DNA from 3 places in the Clostridium amazonense genome. Region 2 is predicted to be linked to each of the others. Evidence: riboswitches for the same ligand, from Rfam matches in the RefSeq annotation. Region 2 holds a riboswitch; each other region holds the start of a gene.
The links. Region 2 has a riboswitch for S-adenosylmethionine ahead of AC07E4_RS11815 (ECF-type riboflavin transporter substrate-binding protein). Riboswitches for the same ligand answer to the same signal wherever they lie in the genome.
Positions count from the first base shown of each region.

Region 1: another riboswitch for S-adenosylmethionine. It lies ahead of AC07E4_RS06075 (ABC transporter ATP-binding protein); the one in region 2 lies ahead of AC07E4_RS11815 (ECF-type riboflavin transporter substrate-binding protein).
Region 3: another riboswitch for S-adenosylmethionine. It lies ahead of AC07E4_RS16795 (methionine ABC transporter ATP-binding protein); the one in region 2 lies ahead of AC07E4_RS11815 (ECF-type riboflavin transporter substrate-binding protein).

Region 1 is NZ_JBWKMH010000010.1:358,997-365,682, forward strand. It holds gene AC07E4_RS06055 (permease) at 1-858, shown strand, start outside; gene AC07E4_RS06060 (TIGR03943 family putative permease subunit) at 871-1,602, shown strand; gene AC07E4_RS06065 (Fur family transcriptional regulator) at 1,694-2,104, opposite strand; gene AC07E4_RS06070 (metal ABC transporter substrate-binding protein) at 2,616-3,569, shown strand; SAM riboswitch class I at 4,562-4,662, shown strand; gene AC07E4_RS06075 (ABC transporter ATP-binding protein) at 4,718-6,469, shown strand; gene AC07E4_RS06080 (ABC transporter ATP-binding protein) at 6,456-6,686, shown strand, end outside.
Region 2 is NZ_JBWKMH010000028.1:40,369-47,054, reverse strand. It holds gene AC07E4_RS11830 (ABC transporter substrate-binding protein) at 1-1,270, opposite strand, end outside; gene AC07E4_RS11825 (energy-coupling factor transporter transmembrane component T family protein) at 1,728-2,555, opposite strand; gene AC07E4_RS11820 (ABC transporter ATP-binding protein) at 2,552-4,243, opposite strand; partial or broken gene AC07E4_RS11815 (ECF-type riboflavin transporter substrate-binding protein) at 4,391-4,819, opposite strand; SAM riboswitch class I at 4,989-5,105, opposite strand; gene AC07E4_RS11810 (methyl-accepting chemotaxis protein) at 5,289-6,686, opposite strand, start outside.
Region 3 is NZ_JBWKMH010000033.1:432,652-439,337, forward strand. It holds gene AC07E4_RS16770 (metallophosphoesterase family protein) at 1-85, opposite strand, end outside; gene AC07E4_RS16775 (GNAT family N-acetyltransferase) at 718-1,239, shown strand; gene AC07E4_RS16780 (isochorismatase family protein) at 1,491-2,024, opposite strand; gene AC07E4_RS16785 (YhfC family intramembrane metalloprotease) at 2,088-2,885, opposite strand; gene AC07E4_RS16790 (polysaccharide deacetylase family protein) at 3,514-4,302, opposite strand; SAM riboswitch class I at 4,506-4,604, shown strand; SAM riboswitch class I at 4,667-4,765, shown strand; gene AC07E4_RS16795 (methionine ABC transporter ATP-binding protein) at 4,903-5,940, shown strand; gene AC07E4_RS16800 (methionine ABC transporter permease) at 5,933-6,598, shown strand; gene AC07E4_RS16805 (MetQ/NlpA family ABC transporter substrate-binding protein) at 6,617-6,686, shown strand, end outside.

The sequences.
Region 1 (6,686 bases), on a different contig from region 2:
GCAATTCCTTTTGTATTAATAGGAGTGTTTGTATCTTCAATACTTCAAATTGTAGTTCCAGATTATAAAATAATAAATTTATTTGGAAAAAAAAGGTGGTTCAGCTTTCCTTTAGCTGCAATTATGGGTATATTTTTTCCAGTGTGTGATTGTGCTATGGCACCAATAACAGCTAGAATGGTAAAAAAAGGAGTTCCACTTTCAAAAGCTGTAACTTTTATGTTAGCAGCACCAGTAGTGAATCCTGTTGTTATAATATCAACATTTTATGCTTTTCCAAGCAATCCTAAAATTGTTTTTTATAGAATAATTTTAGGAATTATAGTTTCAATTATTACAGGTATAATAGTTGAAATGTTTTACAATAAAGAAAATAACATTGAGATAAATAATACATCAAGTTATTTAAGTTGTTCTAGTGGTGATATAGGAAAAATTTATAATCATGGGATTTTGGGCACTGTAGAAGCTATATTTAAGCATGCAGGACTTGAATTTTTGAATGTATCTAAATATGTTATAGTAGGGGCATTAATATCTGCAACAGTTCAAAAGTTGATTCCAAGAGAATTTTTTAGTTATATAGCTACAAACAATGTAAAGTCTATACTTGTTATGATATTAGCAGCATTTATATTATCTGTATGTGCTAATTCTAATGCGTTTATTGCAAGAAGTTTTCAGGGAACATTTCCAATAACATCACTTTTAGCATTTATGATTATGGGGCCTATGTTAGATATAAAAAATTTATTTATGCTTATTGGAAACTTTAATAAAAAATTTGTAGTTACGCTTATATGTATAGTTTTGACTGTAGGAGTATCTATTTTTTCATTAGTATCAATAATATTATAGAGGAAAATAATTATGAGGAAAAAAGTTAATATGGAAGTACTTGTTCAGTTGGGGATTTTATTTGGACTAGCAAGTATGCTTTTTATATCTTTAGTGAATGGGAATATAAAAAAATATGTGCATCCAAGGCTTGAGTTACTTCTTTGGGTTTCAGGGGCAGTGCTTATTATTATAGGAATTTTTATGATTCCTAATTTGTTTAAACCCAAACATTGTGAAAATGTTTTGTCATATGGAATAATAATATTTCCAATTATTGCTTTATTAATAGTACCAAACATTAAAACAACAAATAAAATAAATAGCAATGAAAAATTTTCATATGTTATAAATAATTATGAGATAAATAGTTCAAATAAGGAAGAGTTTAATTCTCAAGATAATAATATTATTAATGTAAAGGATGAGGATTTTGCAAAATGGTATGTAGAGATTTATGAAAATAAGGATAAATATGATGGAACTAAGATAGAAATGAAGGGACAAGTATTAAAAAAAGATGGACTTAAAGAAAATGAATTTATTCCAGCTAGAAAAGTAATGGTATGTTGTGCGGCAGATGCGGAAGTTTATGGATTTATATGTAGAAGTTCTGAAACACATAAATTAAAAGAGAATGAGTGGGTTAAAGTAATTGGACAAATAAAGTATGAAGAATATGAAAATGAAATAGTTCCCATAATATATGTAGAGAAAATGGAAAAATCACAACCAGCCAAAATGGAGTATATTTATTTTCATTAACAGAAACTATTAAATTTTAAAATGAAAATGTTAAATATGGTTTATAAAAAAACAGATGTAAAAGATGAAGTTAGCTCTTACATCTGTTTTTTTATAATTTACTAGAACACTTTGGGCAAATGCCTGTGAATTCTAAACTATGGCCTATAATTATATAACCAGTTTTATTGATTAATGATTCAGAAAAATTTTCTAATGGACAGTGATTTATAGGAATAACATTACCACATAAAGTACATACTAAATGATGTGTATGCATTGAATTATTAATCTGATAATAAGTTTTGCCGTCTTGATTTAAACTTTTAAGCAAAACTCCCTTTTCAGAAAGGGCTTTAAGAGCTCTATAAATAGTAGATAGATTTATTGTTACTTTGCTAGAAATAATATTGAAAATATCTTCAGCGGTAAGTGGTAATGGAGATGACTCTATAGTGGATAATATAATTTGTCGACGTTTAGTAGACTTTAAATCAACAGATTTTAATATTGTTTCATTCATAAGAAAAGCCTCCAGTATAATCATAATATATTATAAAATTAACAATTAACGATGAAGGATAAAACTGAAAGCTCAGTTTTTTTATGGACTTCTAATCAAAAATATTAAGAACGAAGTGGATAATATTAACCATTATTGTTAATTGATAACTGTTAATTGGTTCAAAACATTATAATAGAATAAACTATAAGATTACTAGTATCATTTGAGAAAGCTATTATTTAAAATTTGAACTTGGATACCCTTAAGAGTGAGACTAGCTCGGAATCATTTTATAGTAAGTATTTCTTTTGAAAGCAATATATTTACAGCTAAAAAAATAGTTTTGAATTCGAGCTTGTTTACCTATATCTCTATACAATTTTAGTAGTGATGAATAGAATTGTCAATAATATACAGATAAGAAACTTTTTAAAAAGATGCTTGACAGTTATTTACAAGAAGGATATATTTATTATATACCAAATGCAAATGATTTGCGTTTGCATATATAGAAAGGATGAGATAAAAGTTGAAAAGAAGATTAATTTTATTATTAACTATAATATTATCAATGTTTATGATAGGGTGTGGAGCATCTAATAACTCAAAAAAAGTTAGTGAGGATGATGCTTCAACTGGAAAATTAAAGGTGTATACTAGTTTTTATGCTATGTATGATTTTGCAACCAAGATAGGTGGAGACAAAGTTGAAGTTACAAACTTAGTATCTACAGGGGTAGAACCACATGATTGGGAACCAAAACCAGCAGATATAGTAAATTTAGAAAAAGCGGATATCTTTATTTATAATGGATTAGGAATGGAACATTGGACAGATAAAGTTTTGAAATCTTTGAAAAATGATAAAATATTAGTTGTTGAGGCATCAAAAGGAACAGACTTAATTAAAAGTGAATATAATCATGAACATGATGGTGAAGAAAGTGAACATGAAGAAAGCGAATATGACCCTCATGTTTGGCTGAGCCCTTCCAATGCTAAAATTGAAATGGAAAATATAAAAAATGCATTTATTGAAGCTGATGCTGAAAATAAGGATTACTATGAAGAAAATTACAAAAAATATGTTAATGAATTAGAGAGTTTAGATAAAAAATTTAAAGAAGAACTTAGCAATGTTAAAAATAAGGAAGTTATAGTAGCACATGAAGCTTTTGGATATTTATGTAGAGAGTACGGACTTACACAAGTAGCCATAGAAGGATTAATGGCAGATTCAGAACCAACAGCAGCACGTATGGCAGAAATTATAGATTTTGCAAAAGAGCATAAAATAAAAGTTATATTTTTTGAAGAATTAGTAAATCCAAGTGTTGCTGAAACAATAGCTAAATCTATTGGTGCAAAAACTGAAGTGTTAAATCCTTTAGAAGGAATTACTAAAGAAGATGAAGCAAATGGTGAGGATTATATATCAATAATGACAAGAAACTTAAATGCAATAAAAGCTGCATTAGAGTAAGATATTTTAATAAATTAGATTTATAAAAAAGCATGTGAAAACATGCTTTTTTATTTAAGCTTAATTTTAAATATTATATAAAAATTAACAATGAAGGGTAAAACTGAAGTCTCAGTTTTTTAAATTAAATTTTATAATAATTTTCAAAGCAAATGATTTAAAAATCATATAAAAACTAGTTTTTATGTGTTTCTATTTTTAGATATTAGTAATGAAATGAGTAATATTAACCATAACTATTCACTTTTCACTCTTAGTTCTTAATTGGTTTCAGTCATGATATCAGAATAAACTGTAAGATTAGTAGTATCATTTAAGAAAGCTATTATTTAAAATTTTAGCTTGTAACCCTATATTACAGAGAATGATAGAAAACATTACAGAAGTGTAATAAAAAATTAATATAAAAAGATAGTTCAAAATTGGACAAGAAAATATAATAAATACATAAAGTAAATTAAATTTTAGGAGGAATTAGATATGAAAAAAACAATAGAAGTAATAAAGATAATATTAATAGGAATATTTGTAGATGCAAGAATGTTATTAGATTAATTATGAAATAGAAAAGATAAAAATAGGAGGAATAATACATGAAAAAAGCAATGGAAATAATAAAGATAATATTAATAGGGATATTTGTAGATGCAAGAATGTTATTAGATTAATTATGAAATAGAAAAGATAAAAATAGGAGGAGTAGTACATGAAAAAAGCAATGGAAATAATAAAAATAATATTAGTAGGGATATTTGTAGATGCGAGAATGTTATTAGATTAATTTAAAAATATTAAACATAGAAAAGAGAATATAAATGAATTTTAAATATTACATTAATATTTAAAGCCTTTTGAGGAACGAATTATCTCAAAAGGTTTTTTATTTTACAAAAATAATAAATAGAAAATATTGACAATTAGGAAAAGAGTTTTATAATTTAAATATAAATAACATTGTTTTCCTTTATGTATTTAAATAAAATTTCATAAATGTCTTATTAAGAGTGATTGAGGGACCTGGCCCTATGAAATCCAGCAACCAGCATAAAGTGTGTGGTGCTAAATCCAGCGGTTTCAAGCCGAAAGATAAGAGCGTAGTCTACTCCTGTCTTATAGGAGTTTTTTTATTTTAAAGGAGGTGCAAATTTATGCAGAGAGAGTTTAATCCACCTGAAAAAGTCACAAATTTATTAGCATATGTAAGTAAGTATAAAAAACAATTCATTTTTACTGCTATAGCAGGAATACTTTATAACACTATTGTTGTTTTAGGACCTATATTTCAAGGTAAGCTTTTAGATGTAGCAATTTTAGCAAATGATATAAAAACTATAATAAAATCAGGTGTAGAATTTCTAGTAATTACATTAACATTTCAAGTAGCTAGATTTTTTAAACGGTATTATGTTAGAGATATGTCAAATAAAATAAGCGGTGATATGAGAGTAGGAATTACGAAATCTATACTGAATACAAATTTGAATGAAATTGAAAAATGTCAAGTTGGAGATATGATGTCAACAACTATTGGTGATGTGGATATAGTGGTTGAGGCTATAAGAAAAACTATTACGGAAATGTGGGATACATGGGTTTTGATGATTGCTTATTTTGTAGCACTTATGTTTTATGATATAAAAATCACATTAATATGTATAATACCAATACCTATATCTATATTAATAGCTCAATGCATGAAGAAAACTGTACAAACTAGAAATAAAAAGTATAGAAAAGCAACTGCAAGCACTACATCACAAGTGAGAAAGATGATTTCAGAAATTAGTATTTTAAGACTTTATGGCAGAGAAGAGGCTGAGCTTAAAAGATTAAAAGAAAAACTTGATATTCAAAAAAAGGAAGCTACGATAGCATTAGTTTTAAAAAGTGGGTTGGGTCCAATATATTCTGCGGTATCTACTTTAGGAATTGTATTGGTACTTTCATTAGGAAGTAATGAAGTTATAAAAGGAAATTGGTCAGTAGGTACATTGACAGCATTTATAACTATGTTTATATTTTTAGCAAATAGAACTAAAACGGCAGCTAAGGTTTTTAATATACAGCAAGGAGCTAAGGCATCATGGGAGAGAATAAAGGATTTAATTAATGTTAAGCATGAAAGAGAAGATAAAAAAGATGAAATTATAGTTATTAATTCAATAAAGTTAGAAAGTGTAAATTTTAAATATCCAATGTCAAAAGAAAATGTTATAAAAAATATAACATTAAATGCGAAAAAAGGAATGATTATAGGAGTGACGGGATCAGTAGGTTCAGGAAAAAGTGCATTAGCATTAGCCTTAACAGGTGCTTATCCTTACGAAGGAAGTATCAAATTGAATAATGATGAGTTAATAAATTTTTCAGCAGATTTTAAATCTAAAAATATTACGTATATGGGACATAATCCATTCTTGTTTTCGTCAAGCATAGAACATAATATAACATGGAAAGAAAATGAAGATGATTTAAGTAAGGTTTTACAAACAACTAATTTAATAGAAGATATTGAGAAAATGGAGTTTGGAAAAAATACTAAAATAGGTGAAAATGGGGTAAAAGTTTCTGGTGGTCAAAAACAGAGGATTGCATTAGCTAGAGCATTATATAGAGATGCACAAATAATTATATTAGATGACCCATTTTCAGCTGTAGATATAAACACAGAAGAAAATATAATCAGAAAATTAAATGAACAAAGACATGATAAAATTATATTTATTTTTTCACACAGATTAGATATTTTTAAATACACAGACAAAGTAATTGTACTTGATGAGGGTGAGATTGTTGAGGAAGGAAGTCATGATGAATTAGTTTGTAATGAAGGAATATATCAAAAAATTATAGAATGTCAAAGTTTTTTAGAAGGGAGTGAGGTTTGTGAAGAAGGATAAAATAGTTAAAAAGGCAGTTATAGACACTTTAAAAGAAAAATCATATATAACTATTTGTTTAATAATATCTATTATAGCTGGGGTTGTAATGCAATTAATTCCACCACAAGTTATGCGATATATAATTGATAATCATATATCAAAAGGAATAAAAAAAGGAATATGGACTTTGGCACTATGTTATTTAGGTTCAGTTATATTAAGTGCTATAGCAGAT
Region 2 (6,686 bases):
TTAATTCTACATCTATACCTATATCTTTGAAATTTTGTTGTAGCATTAGTGCATATTTAGTTTTTGACTCATCTCCACCAACATACTTATAAGTAAATGTAAATGGATTTCCATTATAATACATCTTTTTATCGTTTTCCTTGTATTCAAATCCAGCTTCTTTGAAAAGTTCTATAGACTTTTTAGGATTGAACTTATATTCATTTAATCCATCTGGATGAGCCCAAAAATTTGATGGATATGGATTGTATGCAACTTCACCTTTTCCTTTTAAAACTTCTTTTACAATTGTTTCTCTATCTAAAGCATAAGCTAAAGCTTGTCTTGTTTTTTTATCACTAAATTGAGGTTTTCTTAAATTAAGTCCAACATAATGATATGCATTATTAGTTATATCTTCAATTCTATAACCTTGCTCTTTATAAGTTTCTTCGTCTTCTTTAGTTAAATTTCCCACACCTATAATATCTACTTCTTTATTAAGTATTTCTGATTCTGCTGTTTCACTACTTACTAATTTAAAAACATACTTATCGATATTAGGTTTACCTTTCCAATAATATTCGTTTGCTACAAGTTCTACTCCTTGATCCGGTGTAAATGTTTCAAGTTTAAATGCACCTGTTCCAATTGGTTTTCTTATCAAATTTGTATCATTTTGTACTTTTTCTACAGTATCTTTATTCCATATATGTTCTGGTATAATTCTCATCATAAATCCAAAATTAATTAAAGCTGATCCATATACTTCATCTGTTGTTATTTCTATTATATAATCATCAATTTTTTTTACACCTTTCAGTTCTGTAGATTTTCCTGTTTTATAATCTTCATATCCAGTTATGTTTTTAACAAACATTGTATATGGTCCTTTATATTTTTCATCAGAACAAAATTTAAATGTAAAATCAACATCATCTGCAGTAAATTTTTCACCATCATGCCATTTCACGTCATTTCTTAGTTTAAAAGTTAATGTTTTGTTATCATTTGAAAATTCGTATGACTCAGCAAGATTTGGTGCTATATCCATATTTTCATCTAAAGATAATAATCCATCATATACAATATTGTTAATAGATGCATCATAGCTAAATGTAAATGATGTCGGTAAAAAAACACCACTTGGAGAAGTTCCTATTGCTTCTGTAACTACTCCACCTGTCTTAACTTTTTTAGCTTGTTCTTTCTTTTCTGCATCACCACAACCTGTAAATGCAAAGCAAACTGTGATGATTAAACTTAAAATTAAGCTTAACTTTCTCTTCATTTTAGTCCCCCTAAATTTGTCATATTTTTAATTTTTTTGTAAAATACTTTTTTACTATATCATTTAACAATCCTTTTTCTACATATTTTTCATATTATTTGAATTTCAAATAAATAACTTAGTATCTATAGAATATTTGATTTTATTAAATTTTTCTATTTGCAGTTTGTTAATAATATAGGGAAACAAGCTCGAATTTAAAACTATTTTTTTAGCTGTAAATATATTACTTTCAAAAGTAATACTAACTTTAAAATGATTCCGAGCTAGTCTCACTCTTAAGGGTATCCAAGTTTTGGAACTAATAATTATGAAGATGAACTTGGAACCCTATAGTTTCACTATAATATTTCTTTACTATATAATTTTTTAAAACAGAAAAAGATGTCATAAAATTTAATTTACAACATCTTTTATACGTTTATAGTTCTATATATACAACTATAAGTTTATATTATTATAAAAATGGATTATAAAAACGTCCTCCATTATATATATTGCAAGCTATAGCCATAAGTAAAATTGTCATCATAATTGCAACTGTTATATAATCTCCTATTTTAAAACTTCGTTCGCTATACCATGTACGTTTCTTTTTATTTCCAAATGCTCTTAATTCCATCCCAGTACTTATTGTTTCTATTTTATCTAGACTTGAAAAAATAAGTGGAATTAATATAGCTACTGATTGTTTTATTCTTTTAGATACCTTTTCCTTTTTAGACATGTCTATTCCTCTTGCTTGTTGTGCAAATGATATATCCATATAATCCTTTTGAATATCTGGAACATATCTTAATGCTATTGCTACTGAGTAAGCAATTTTATAATTTACACCAATTTTATTTAAAGATGCTGCAAATTCACTAGGATTTGTTGCCACTATAAATAATAATGCCATTGGTATTATAGAAAAATATTTTAATGTTATATTAAACTGATAAAATAATTGTTCTATTGTTACTGTGTATGGTCCTACAATCGTAAATAAATCTGTTCTACTATTATATATCTTTACACCTTCCATTGGTGAAAAGATAAATATAGCTATGTTGTTTATAAGTAAAAATACTAGTATAAAATATAGTACAAAAGAAACCTTTTTAAAAGGAACCTTTGAAATTTTAAATACTACTACACTAAATATAAACATTCCTATAAGCAAAAATGTATTATAGGTTACCATTGATGCTATTGCCCAAAGAATTAATGCAATGAGCTTTGATGCACCACTAAGTTTATGAATAGGCGAATCTATCTCAGAATATTCTAGCATTGTATTCATACTTTTCTAATCCTCCTATCATAATCAATAAATCTTTTAACAAAATTTCTTGGTTCTTCTAAATTTGCTTTTAATGCTAATTCATATAAAGATGTTTCTTTTAAGTTAGCTTCTTTTATAACTTCTTCATCTGTAAGTATATTGGAAGCACTATCTTCTGCTATTTTTAATCCATTTGATAATACTATTGCTCTATTAGTATATTCAAGCATTAAATGCATATCATGAGTTATCATTATTATAGTTACACCTTTTTCATTTATATATTTTAAGAACTCCATAATCTCACTATAATGTCTAAAGTCTTGTCCTGCTGTTGGTTCATCTAAAATTATAATTTCTGGATTTAATACAAGAATTGAAGCTATAGTTACTCGTTTCTTTTGACCAAAGCTTAAAGCTGATATTGGCCAATTCCTGAATTCATATAAACCACAAATTTTAAGTGTTTCATATACTCTTTCCTCTATTTCTTCTTCACTTATTCCTCTAATCTTAAGACCTAATGCAACTTCATCAAAAATCATTGACTTAGATATCATAGCATTAGGATTTTGCATAACTACTCCTATTTTTTCAGAACGTTCCTTTATAGTTTCATTTTCAATACTTCTTCCCTTTAATAATATATCTCCACTAGTTGGTTTATAAAAACCACATATAAGTTTAGATATAGTAGATTTTCCAGCACCATTTTTTCCAATAATGCTAACCATCTCACCTTTATTTATTTTAAATGAAACTCCCTTAAGAATTTCCTTATTTTCATCATATCCAAATTTTATGTCTTTAAGCTCAAGAATAGCATCGTTACCACTTTTATTAACAACTTCACTACTTTCTTGATACCAATTATTAAGTTTATGTTTTTCTTTATCTAATTTTAAAGTGTTTATAGCTTCTGGGCATAATTCCTCTGTTATTTGTATACCTGCGTATTTTAATGCTGTTATATATAAAGGTTCTCTTATACCAGTTTTATTTAATAAATTGGAACTTAATAATTCTCTAGTAGTTAAATCTCCAACAATCTTTCCATTATCAATTACTATTATCCTATCAATATCAGAGTGTAATACATCTTCTAATCTGTGTTCTATTATAACTATGGTTTTGTTATCTTTCTTATTTATATTATCAATAAGCTCCATAGCACTCTTACCTGTTGCAGGATCAAGACTTGCTAGTGGTTCATCAAATAAAAGTATATCTACATCTGAAACCATTACCCCACCTAATGTAACACGTTGTTTTTGTCCTCCAGATAAGCTATGAGGTGAAGATTTTAAATGACTATTTATATCCACAATTTTAGAAACTCTATCTACCTTTTCTTTCATCTTATCTTGTGATACACAATCATTTTCTAATCTAAATGCTATATCTTCAGCTACAGTTAATCCAATGAATTGACTATCTGGATCTTGAAGTACAGTTCCTACTACACTAGAAAGTTCAAATATGCTCATATCTTTTGTTTCTTTGCCTTTAACTTTAAGTGATCCTTGTATTTCACCTTCATATAAAAAAGGTACAAGCCCATTAATTGCATTTGAAAGTGTACTCTTGCCTGATCCTGATGGCCCTACAATAAGCACTTTTTCTCCTTCATATATAGTCAAATTAATATTTCTTAATGTTGGTTCTTTTTGTGAATTGTATTTAAATGTAAAGTTACTAAATTCAATTACCGGCTTTTGGGAACTTTTCTTTGAACCATTTTTTAAACTTAAATCATAGTTTTCATAAGAAACTTTACTTTTTTCTTCATTTACTTCTTTAATTAAACTGCCCTTTTGGGTTCTGCTTTTAGCATATGTATACAATAATGTAGTTCCTAAAAATCCTACTATTATTATATTAGATATACTTGCTACCGCACCTTGAATATAAAGTTTATCTATTGGTTCACTATAAATTACAATATCTAATGTTGGTGCTACTACACACCAAGCTATTATATTTGCTAACACTTGATAAATATTAAATATTATTGCATGTTTTTTCGTAAATTTTCCTTTTGAAATATCCACTGATTTTTTTGCAAATCCAATAATAAATCCAGTAACACTAGATGCTATTATCCAACTAAACCAAGGACTACCCCACATCATTAAATCCTTTAAAGTATGTCCTACAAATCCAATTGCAGCTCCTGCTATTGGCCCAAATATAACTGACATTAATCCTAAAAATGCATAACTTGTTTCTAGATTTGTATTTGGAATCCCCGTAGGAATCGATCCAAATCGCCCTAATATCATAAATACAGCTGCCCCAATACCTATAGCTACTATTGTTTTAATGGGTAGCTTATTATTTTTTTTCATCTATTTTTCTCCTTATTTTCTTGTATTTTTTAACTTTATTATATATTATTCAAAACAAAAACGCTAGATAACTCATACCTAGCGTTGAAAAAACATATAATTTTTCTCATCTACTAGCTAAAAGCTACAGGATTTAGCACCACACTTTATATATCATTTATATATAAAAATAGGTTGCTGGGTATCATAGGGCCAGTCCCTCTACCACTCTTGATAAGAATTCAATATTAAATTTACTAATTAATGATATATTACAATATCTTTAATGTCAATAGTATACTCTATAGTTTTGAATTTAATAATAAGATTTCAACTTATATTATCATAAAGTTTATTATTCTTTTAGTCATATTAATCGTTGATATATTAGGAAAACTCTCATTATCTTTATTTAATAACTATCTTATATTTTTTTTATTTTAAATTGTGACACCATATTATTTAAGTTAATAGCCTGTGCTGTTAATTCTTGACTTGCTGCTGCACTTTCTTCTGATATAGCTGAATTTGATTGCACTACTTCTGCTATCTGTTGTATTCCATCATTTATTTGTTCAATTGATTGTGCTTGCTCTTTTGATGCATTTGTTATTTCAAAAATTAATTCAGTAGATTTACTTACTGAATCCACCACTTTTACCAACTTTTCAGCAGTACTATTCACTAATTGTTTCCCATTTTTTACAGAATCTATAGATTTTCCAATTAACTCCATAGTATTTTTTACTGCTTGTCCTGATTGTTGTGATAACTCTTTTACTTTATTGGCTACTACAGCAAAACCTTTTCCTGCATCGCCTGCTCTAGCTGCTTCTATACTAGCATTTAATGCTAGTAGATTAGTTTCTGTAGCTATTGATTCAATGTCTTTAATAATACTACTAATGTTTATAGATGATTTTTCAATATCTTCCATTGCACTTACCATTTCTTTCATACTTTTATTTCCCTCATTTACAACAACCATAGATTCATGTGACATCTCATTTACATCATTAGCTATTTTTACAGTGTTTTGAACTTCATTGCTAATTTCCCCAATAGATGCTGAAAGCTCTTCAATTGCACTTGCTTGTTCAGCAGCTCCTTGTGCAAGATTTTGTGATCCTTCTGCTAATTGATCTGATCCACTGGAAACTTGATTTGATGCTTCATTTATTTCTATTATAATATCACTAAGCTGTCTAATAATTTTATATATAGAATCTTTTATTGGTTCAAATATACCAATAAATTCAACTTCAGGTTCAATATTAAAGTTACCATTAGAAATTTCTCTTAAACCCCTAGCCGTGTCTTTTAGTACATCATTAGTTACTTTTATCATTTTTCTCATGCTATTTGATAATAATCCAAGTTCATCTTCAGAATAATAATTAAGTTCTACATTAAACTCTCCATTTGCCATCTTATCTGCCGCTGTTTCAATTTCTAATATTGGATTTGTCAAACTATTAGTAATATATATAGCTAAAATAGCTGTAATTCCAATTGTAATACCTGCAACTATTATCAAAATAACAATTGTAATTATTTGTATCACTCTCAAAGTTTTATATTTATTTGTTGCAATTTCTTGAGATTGTTTATACATTGATTCTAAGTATGTGTTTGCTTCTAATAGTATTGGCTGATAATTTTCAAAAAATATTTTTCTTCCCTCATCATTAGCATTAACTAAAGCCAATTCATATATTTTTTCCTTAAAATCTTTTGAAGTATTCATTGTATTATCAAATTTTTCTATCAATATCTTATCACCTAAAAAATTATTATTTAAGTAATCTAAATCATCTTTTAT
Region 3 (6,686 bases), on a different contig from region 2:
TTTCTTCTGCATATTTTAAAAAAGTATTAAATGCATGTATATTGCTATGAATATCAGCAATAACTAGTATTGTTTCCTTCCCCATAGTCCAACTCTCCTTCATTCCGAAAATCAATTCATTATTTTCTAAATTTTCTTAATTATTTGTTATTTCTATTATATCATCTTATTCTATTTACACAACTTTCCTTAAAAAGTTGTTCAAATTCACATTATCCTAACAATTATTTTATCCTTTATATGGGCTAAATATACTTTATAGAGTTTAAATCATTTATTTTTTAATATTTGAACTTATATTATCATTTAAATTTTTAATAATAAATGTTAAAATATTCTTATCTTATAAATTTTACCTATTATTGCTAGATTTTCTATTTATCTTATAAATATATAGGGGTCCATATTCATCTTTAAATTTATTAGCTTCAAAACTTGGACACTCTCAAGAGTTAGACTAGCTCAAAATCATTTTAGAATGAATAAAAATGATTTTTAATTAGATAAGTCTAACCATTATAATGGTGATTTGAATTTTCAGTTATGTCTATAAGCATTGTTAATTATTAATTAGTTTTAAATGTGAAAATTTTTATGCTTTAGTCTCATTAGTAATGATATGTACATTCTAAAATTAACATTAAGTTCATGATAATAGGTTTTTATCTATATATTCAATAACTTTGATTATTTTACAATATATTAAGGGGGAATTTTATGTATTTATTTTGTGAAAGTAATAGGTTATATTTAAGACCTGTTACACTTAAAGATTCTAATTTTATATATAATATTAAAAGTAATGAACTTATTAAAAATTTTTCTATAGTGAATTCTTTTGATGACATTTCTAATCATACTGAAATACAAGATATAAAAAATACTATTAAAAACAATAATGAAATATACCTTATATTAACCTTAAAAGAAGATAACTCTAGCATTGGTTTTATAAGAAGTAAATTTTTAAATAAGAAAAGAAATATTGTAAATTTAGAATTTGCTTTAAACAATGGTAAAAGAAATGGTTACATGAAGGAAGCTTTGAATATTTTTATTGAAAAACTTTTTTCAATAGGAGTTGAAAGAATTGAAATCTCTATATTAGATAATAATAAAATTGCTTATTCTTTGCTTACATCTTTAAATTTTAAATTAGAAGGCACTAAGAGAAAAGCTTATTATACATCATCTAAATGCCATGATGTATTAATATTATCATTATTAAAACAAGAATAAATATCTGAATTTTCAAAACAAGCTTAAATTATAAAAGAGTTATTAAAATAATATTACTGAATCATCATTAGGTGTTATATTTTCTAAAAAAATTGGCAATCTTAATTGATGGATATGTATAATATTATTAAATTTATTGTTTATATGTTTCATAAATAATATTATGCACAAAATGACCAAATTCATTTTTTGAATTTGGTCATTTTATTTTTAGAGCTAATTATTTAATTTTTATATAGCCCCTTATATAATTATTTATTTTTTTCATTTTCTATAAATTCATCTACATATAAAACTTCTACAGTTTTAGACCAATTTAACACTGTTCCCACTAAATCTTTAATATCTAAATCTTCCATATCATATATTTCACTATTATTTATTGTGCCAGTTGCATCTTCTATGAACGTAACTTTATATCCTCTTTCAAATGCTACTATAGCTGTAAACATACAGCAAAACTCTGTATTGAAGCCTACTATTACAACTTCATCAACATTACTTTCTTTTAATATATTATCTAAGTTTGTTTTATAAAAAGCACTTGGAGTTGTTTTCTCAATAATTTCATCATAATCCTCAGCGAATTCTTCATGTATCTCAGAACGATTACTGCTTTCATTTAAAGGACTATCATTGTCTGCTTCTATATGCCTTACAAAAATAACTTTATCATTTTTACTTTTGCATATATCTATGACTTTTTTTATATTATCCTTTTCTTCCTTGAAATTTTTTTGACTTAAGATATGTTTTTGCATATCTAATACTATTAATGCTCTCATAATATTATTCACCTCATAATTATGCTTATATATTAAATGTAATTATAATTTATAATTATCACTTTATATATCATCAGTATTTATAAATATTTTTCTTTTTTTGTATATTATAATTAATGTTATTACTGCAATTAATATTAAGTATTCTTCTACAAAAGCTATGTTCTTTATACTTCCTATTTGATATAATGCAACTACAAAGTCAACTGCAGCATGTAATAAAATTCCTAAGAAAAAATATATTCTTTTTCGTTCTTTTATACTATAGAAAATAAGCATTGACAATCCTATTTGGATTATTATAGTGCACACTCTTTCAATTCCAGCTATTCCCCACGTATAAGATGGTGCATTAATTAACTGAGTTTTTACTAAAGTTAAACTTGACTTTAAAGTTCCACTAGCAGCATTTATTAAATTGTCAAAAGTTCCGTTGTTTATTTGAATTACTGCAATAATATTATTAAAATACATAACTCCAGCTACTAGAACTGCTTCTATTCCTCCATGCCCAATACCATATGCTACTGAATTTTTGTATGATTTATTTTTCTTTAATATCCATCTAAAACTTATATATCTTGCACTTTCTTCAAATATACCTGCCATAAGTCCAGCATAAATCATATAGAAAATAGGATTAGTTAAAATTTGTGAAGTTTTTTCATTTTGATATAAAAAATAATGATGTAGTGGTGCTTCTAAAAGTTGTGTAGATACAATAAATGCTATAATTCCTACAAATGCATATTTCAAATCAATTTTATACTTTCTTTTACCGTATATAATAAGAATTATTGGCATTATAGCACTTAATACAAATGTAATAACAATAAATATAATAGAATCAATACCTACCATATCCTTCTCCTTTTATGAAATTTTATAAAATATAGGGTTCCAAGTTCAAATTTAAAATAACATCCTTATCAAATAATACTAGTGATATTATAGTTTATTACTATATTTATATTTGGAACCAAGTAAAAAGTTAAAGTTATGGTATATATTACTCACTTTGTTCCTAATATCTAAAAATAGAAGTATATAAAAACTAGTTTTTATATGGTGTTTAAATAATTTACTTTGAAATTTATTATACAAATTGATTAAAAAATTGATACTTCAATTTTATCCTTCATTATTAACTGCTCATCGTTAATAGTTAATTTTTGTATAATAGTTTAAATCTTTTTTTCCAATTGAAATAAGAATAATTACATTTTTCATATTGGATTCCTATATAAATGATTAATTTATTATTTGAATATTTTACATACTTTCTATACATTATATTATTTATAATATTTATTGTCTATATTTTTAAATTATAATTAACTTAATTTTATAATATTCAAAAGTTTAATTTTAAATTTAATTAAACTTTTGTATAACTACATATTTATTTAAATACTTATACAAAACTAAATTATAAATTTTGTATATAATAAAAATAGCAAGTATAATACTTGCTATTTTTATTATTTTATTAATTAATTTCTTTCTCTTCATTATATCTATTTATTAATTTCTTTTCTGTTAAATTTATAAACTCATTTTCATCTATATCTTGTATAGTTTTAAATTTATATCCATTTTTCTTTAAATCTTTTATTATACTTGGAAGAGCTTTTGGTGTGGTACTGTTTGAAGCTCCATCATGCATTAAAATTACAATTCTTTCTTTATCTAAATTTTTCTTACTCATTTCTTTCCTATAATTACACAGTAATCTTTCCACTGGAATATTTATGCCCATTGCATCTTCAATTGATACATTCCAATCCACATAATTTATTTTTCTATTATTCAGTTCATCTCTTATTGATTTTAAAACTACTTTGCTCGGAACACCTGTACTTGAACCTCCAGGCATCCTCATAAAATTACAAGGTTCCTTTTCTAATAATTCTTTTAACTTACTATATGCAGCATCATAATCTTTAAAATAAATTTCTTTACTTCTATAATTTTCATTTTTATGAGTATTGGTATGTACACATATAGAATTTCCATTTTCTTCTACTTTCTTTAATATTTCTTTGTTTGTATTTGCAAGTTCTCCTATAACAAAAAATGTGGCCTTAACATCTTCTTCTTCTAATATTTTTAAAATTTCCAATGTATTTTCAGTTGGTCCATCATCAAAAGTTAAGTATACTATTTTATTATCCTCATTGTTTTCTTTAATATCATCCATATACCCTAAAACACTAAATGAAGTTAAAATCATAATTGCACAAATACAAAAACTTATAATTGCTTTACTCTTTTTCAAATTTATTCATCTTCTTTCTTTTTCAAATTCTCATATATTTATAACTATATTATCTTCTTATTTAAAATTAATATTCTTACACATTAGAAGGTTATTTATTACTGAGTTTATAATTATTTAAATATATTTGTTTTTTATTTTCCAATATTGTGTTGACTTTTCAAAATTTTCTTATATAATTAAATCATAAACTAAATATTAAATTCTTATTTTGAGTGATTGAGGGATCTGGCCCTATGAAATCCGGCAACCAGCATTTTGCATTGGTGCTAATTCCAGCGGTTTTTACCGAAAGATAAGAGAAGTTATCTATCCTCTTATTTTTCAAGAGGTTTTTTTATATTTAAAATAAAAACTTAATATATTCTTATCCAGAGTGGCAGAGGGACTGGCCCTATGAAGCCCAGCAACCAGCATTTTGCATTGGTGCTAATTCCAGCGGTTTTTTACCGAAAGATAAGAGAAAAATCCCCTCTTGTCTTTCAAGAGGGGATTTTTTATATTATGTGATAAAAACTATTTATTATTAAATTCTAACTTTTTATGTAATATATATATTGCTTTATTTAATTAATTCACTGAAAGGAAGCGATTTTTAATATGATAACCATTAAAAATTTAACTAAAATATATAATTCTAAGAATTCTAATGTTATAGCTGTTGACAATTTAAATTTAAAAGTAAATGAAGGTGATATTTATGGAATAATTGGACTTAGTGGTGCTGGCAAATCTTCCTTATTAAGATGTATAAATCTTCTTGAAAAGCCTACTAAAGGTGAAGTTTTACTAGATAATTTAACAATTAATAGTACAACTCATAACATTATAGATATTACAAAGTTATCATCTAACAAATTAAGAGAAGTAAGAAAACAAATAGGTATTATATTTCAACACTTTAATTTGCTAATGAATTCTACTGTATATGATAATGTTGCATTTCCACTAAAACTTAATAAAGTTCCTAAACCATATATTGATAAAAAAGTTAATGAACTTTTAGAATTAGTAGATTTAAAAGATAAGAAATACTCTTACCCATCCCAATTATCTGGTGGTCAAAAGCAAAGAGTAGGCATAGCTAGATGTCTTAGTACTAATCCTAAAATAATTTTGTGTGATGAGGCAACATCAGCGTTAGATCCAAGTACTACAGATTCCATATTAAATTTACTTAAATTAATAAATAAGAAATTTAATATAACTATAGTTTTAATTACCCATGAAATGGATGTAATTAAAAAGATTTGTAATAAAGTTGCTGTTATGCAAGATGGCAAAATAGTTGAAGAAGGATTAGTTTTAGATGTATTTTCAAATCCTAAAACTGAAATTTCTAATTCTTTTTTTGATAAGAATTTAAGTATTCCTAATAGTCTTAAAGATAAATTTTATCCAAACATAATGCTTAAGTTAACTTTTAAAGGAATTAGCGCAACTTCTCCTGTTATTCATGAGCTTTCAAAAAAATTCGAAGTAGAGTTCAATATTATCTGTGGTTGTATAGATGTAATTCAAGAAACTCAAGTTGGAAGTCTTATAATAACACTTAATAATGATTTAGATACTATTAATTCTATTACTAAGTTTTTAAAATCTATGCAAGTTGAAGTAGAGGTGATTAATTTTGACTGAACTATTTAATATATTAAATTCTACAATTAAGCCATTATTGCAAACTATTTATATGGTTTCATTTTCTACTATTATCTCATTAATTATTGGTGTACCAATAGGAATAATACTTACTATTACTTCTAAAGGACACATTAGTGAAAATAGTAAGCTATATTCTTTTTTAAGTACTATTGTAAATATACTTAGGTCTATACCTTTTATTATTTTAATAGTTGCATTGTTCCCTATTTCTAAATTTATAATTGGCACAACTATAGGTACTACAGCATCAATTGTTCCTTTATCTATAGCTAGCGCACCTTTTGTTGCTAGAATTATTGAATCTTCATTAAGAGAAATCCCCTTTGGCATAATTGAAGCTTCTTTAGCTTGTGGTGCTACTAAATCTCAAATTATATTTAAAGTTCTTATACCAGAAGCTTTTCCTTCTCTTATATCAAATATAACACTTACCATAATAAATATTATTGGTTATTCTGCCATGGCTGGTGCTGTAGGTGGTGAAGGTATTGGAGACTATGCTATTCGTGAAGGATATATGCGCTATAACAATAAAATTATATTAGCAACTATTGTGATTTTAATATTGCTAGTACAATTAATTCAAATCACTGGTAATCATATTGCAAAAAAATCGAATAAAAAAATATTATAAATTGCGGAGGTAACATTTATGAAAAAATCTTATTTTAAATTTATTTCTATAGCTATGATTTCAATTCTACTACTAGGTTGTGCATCTA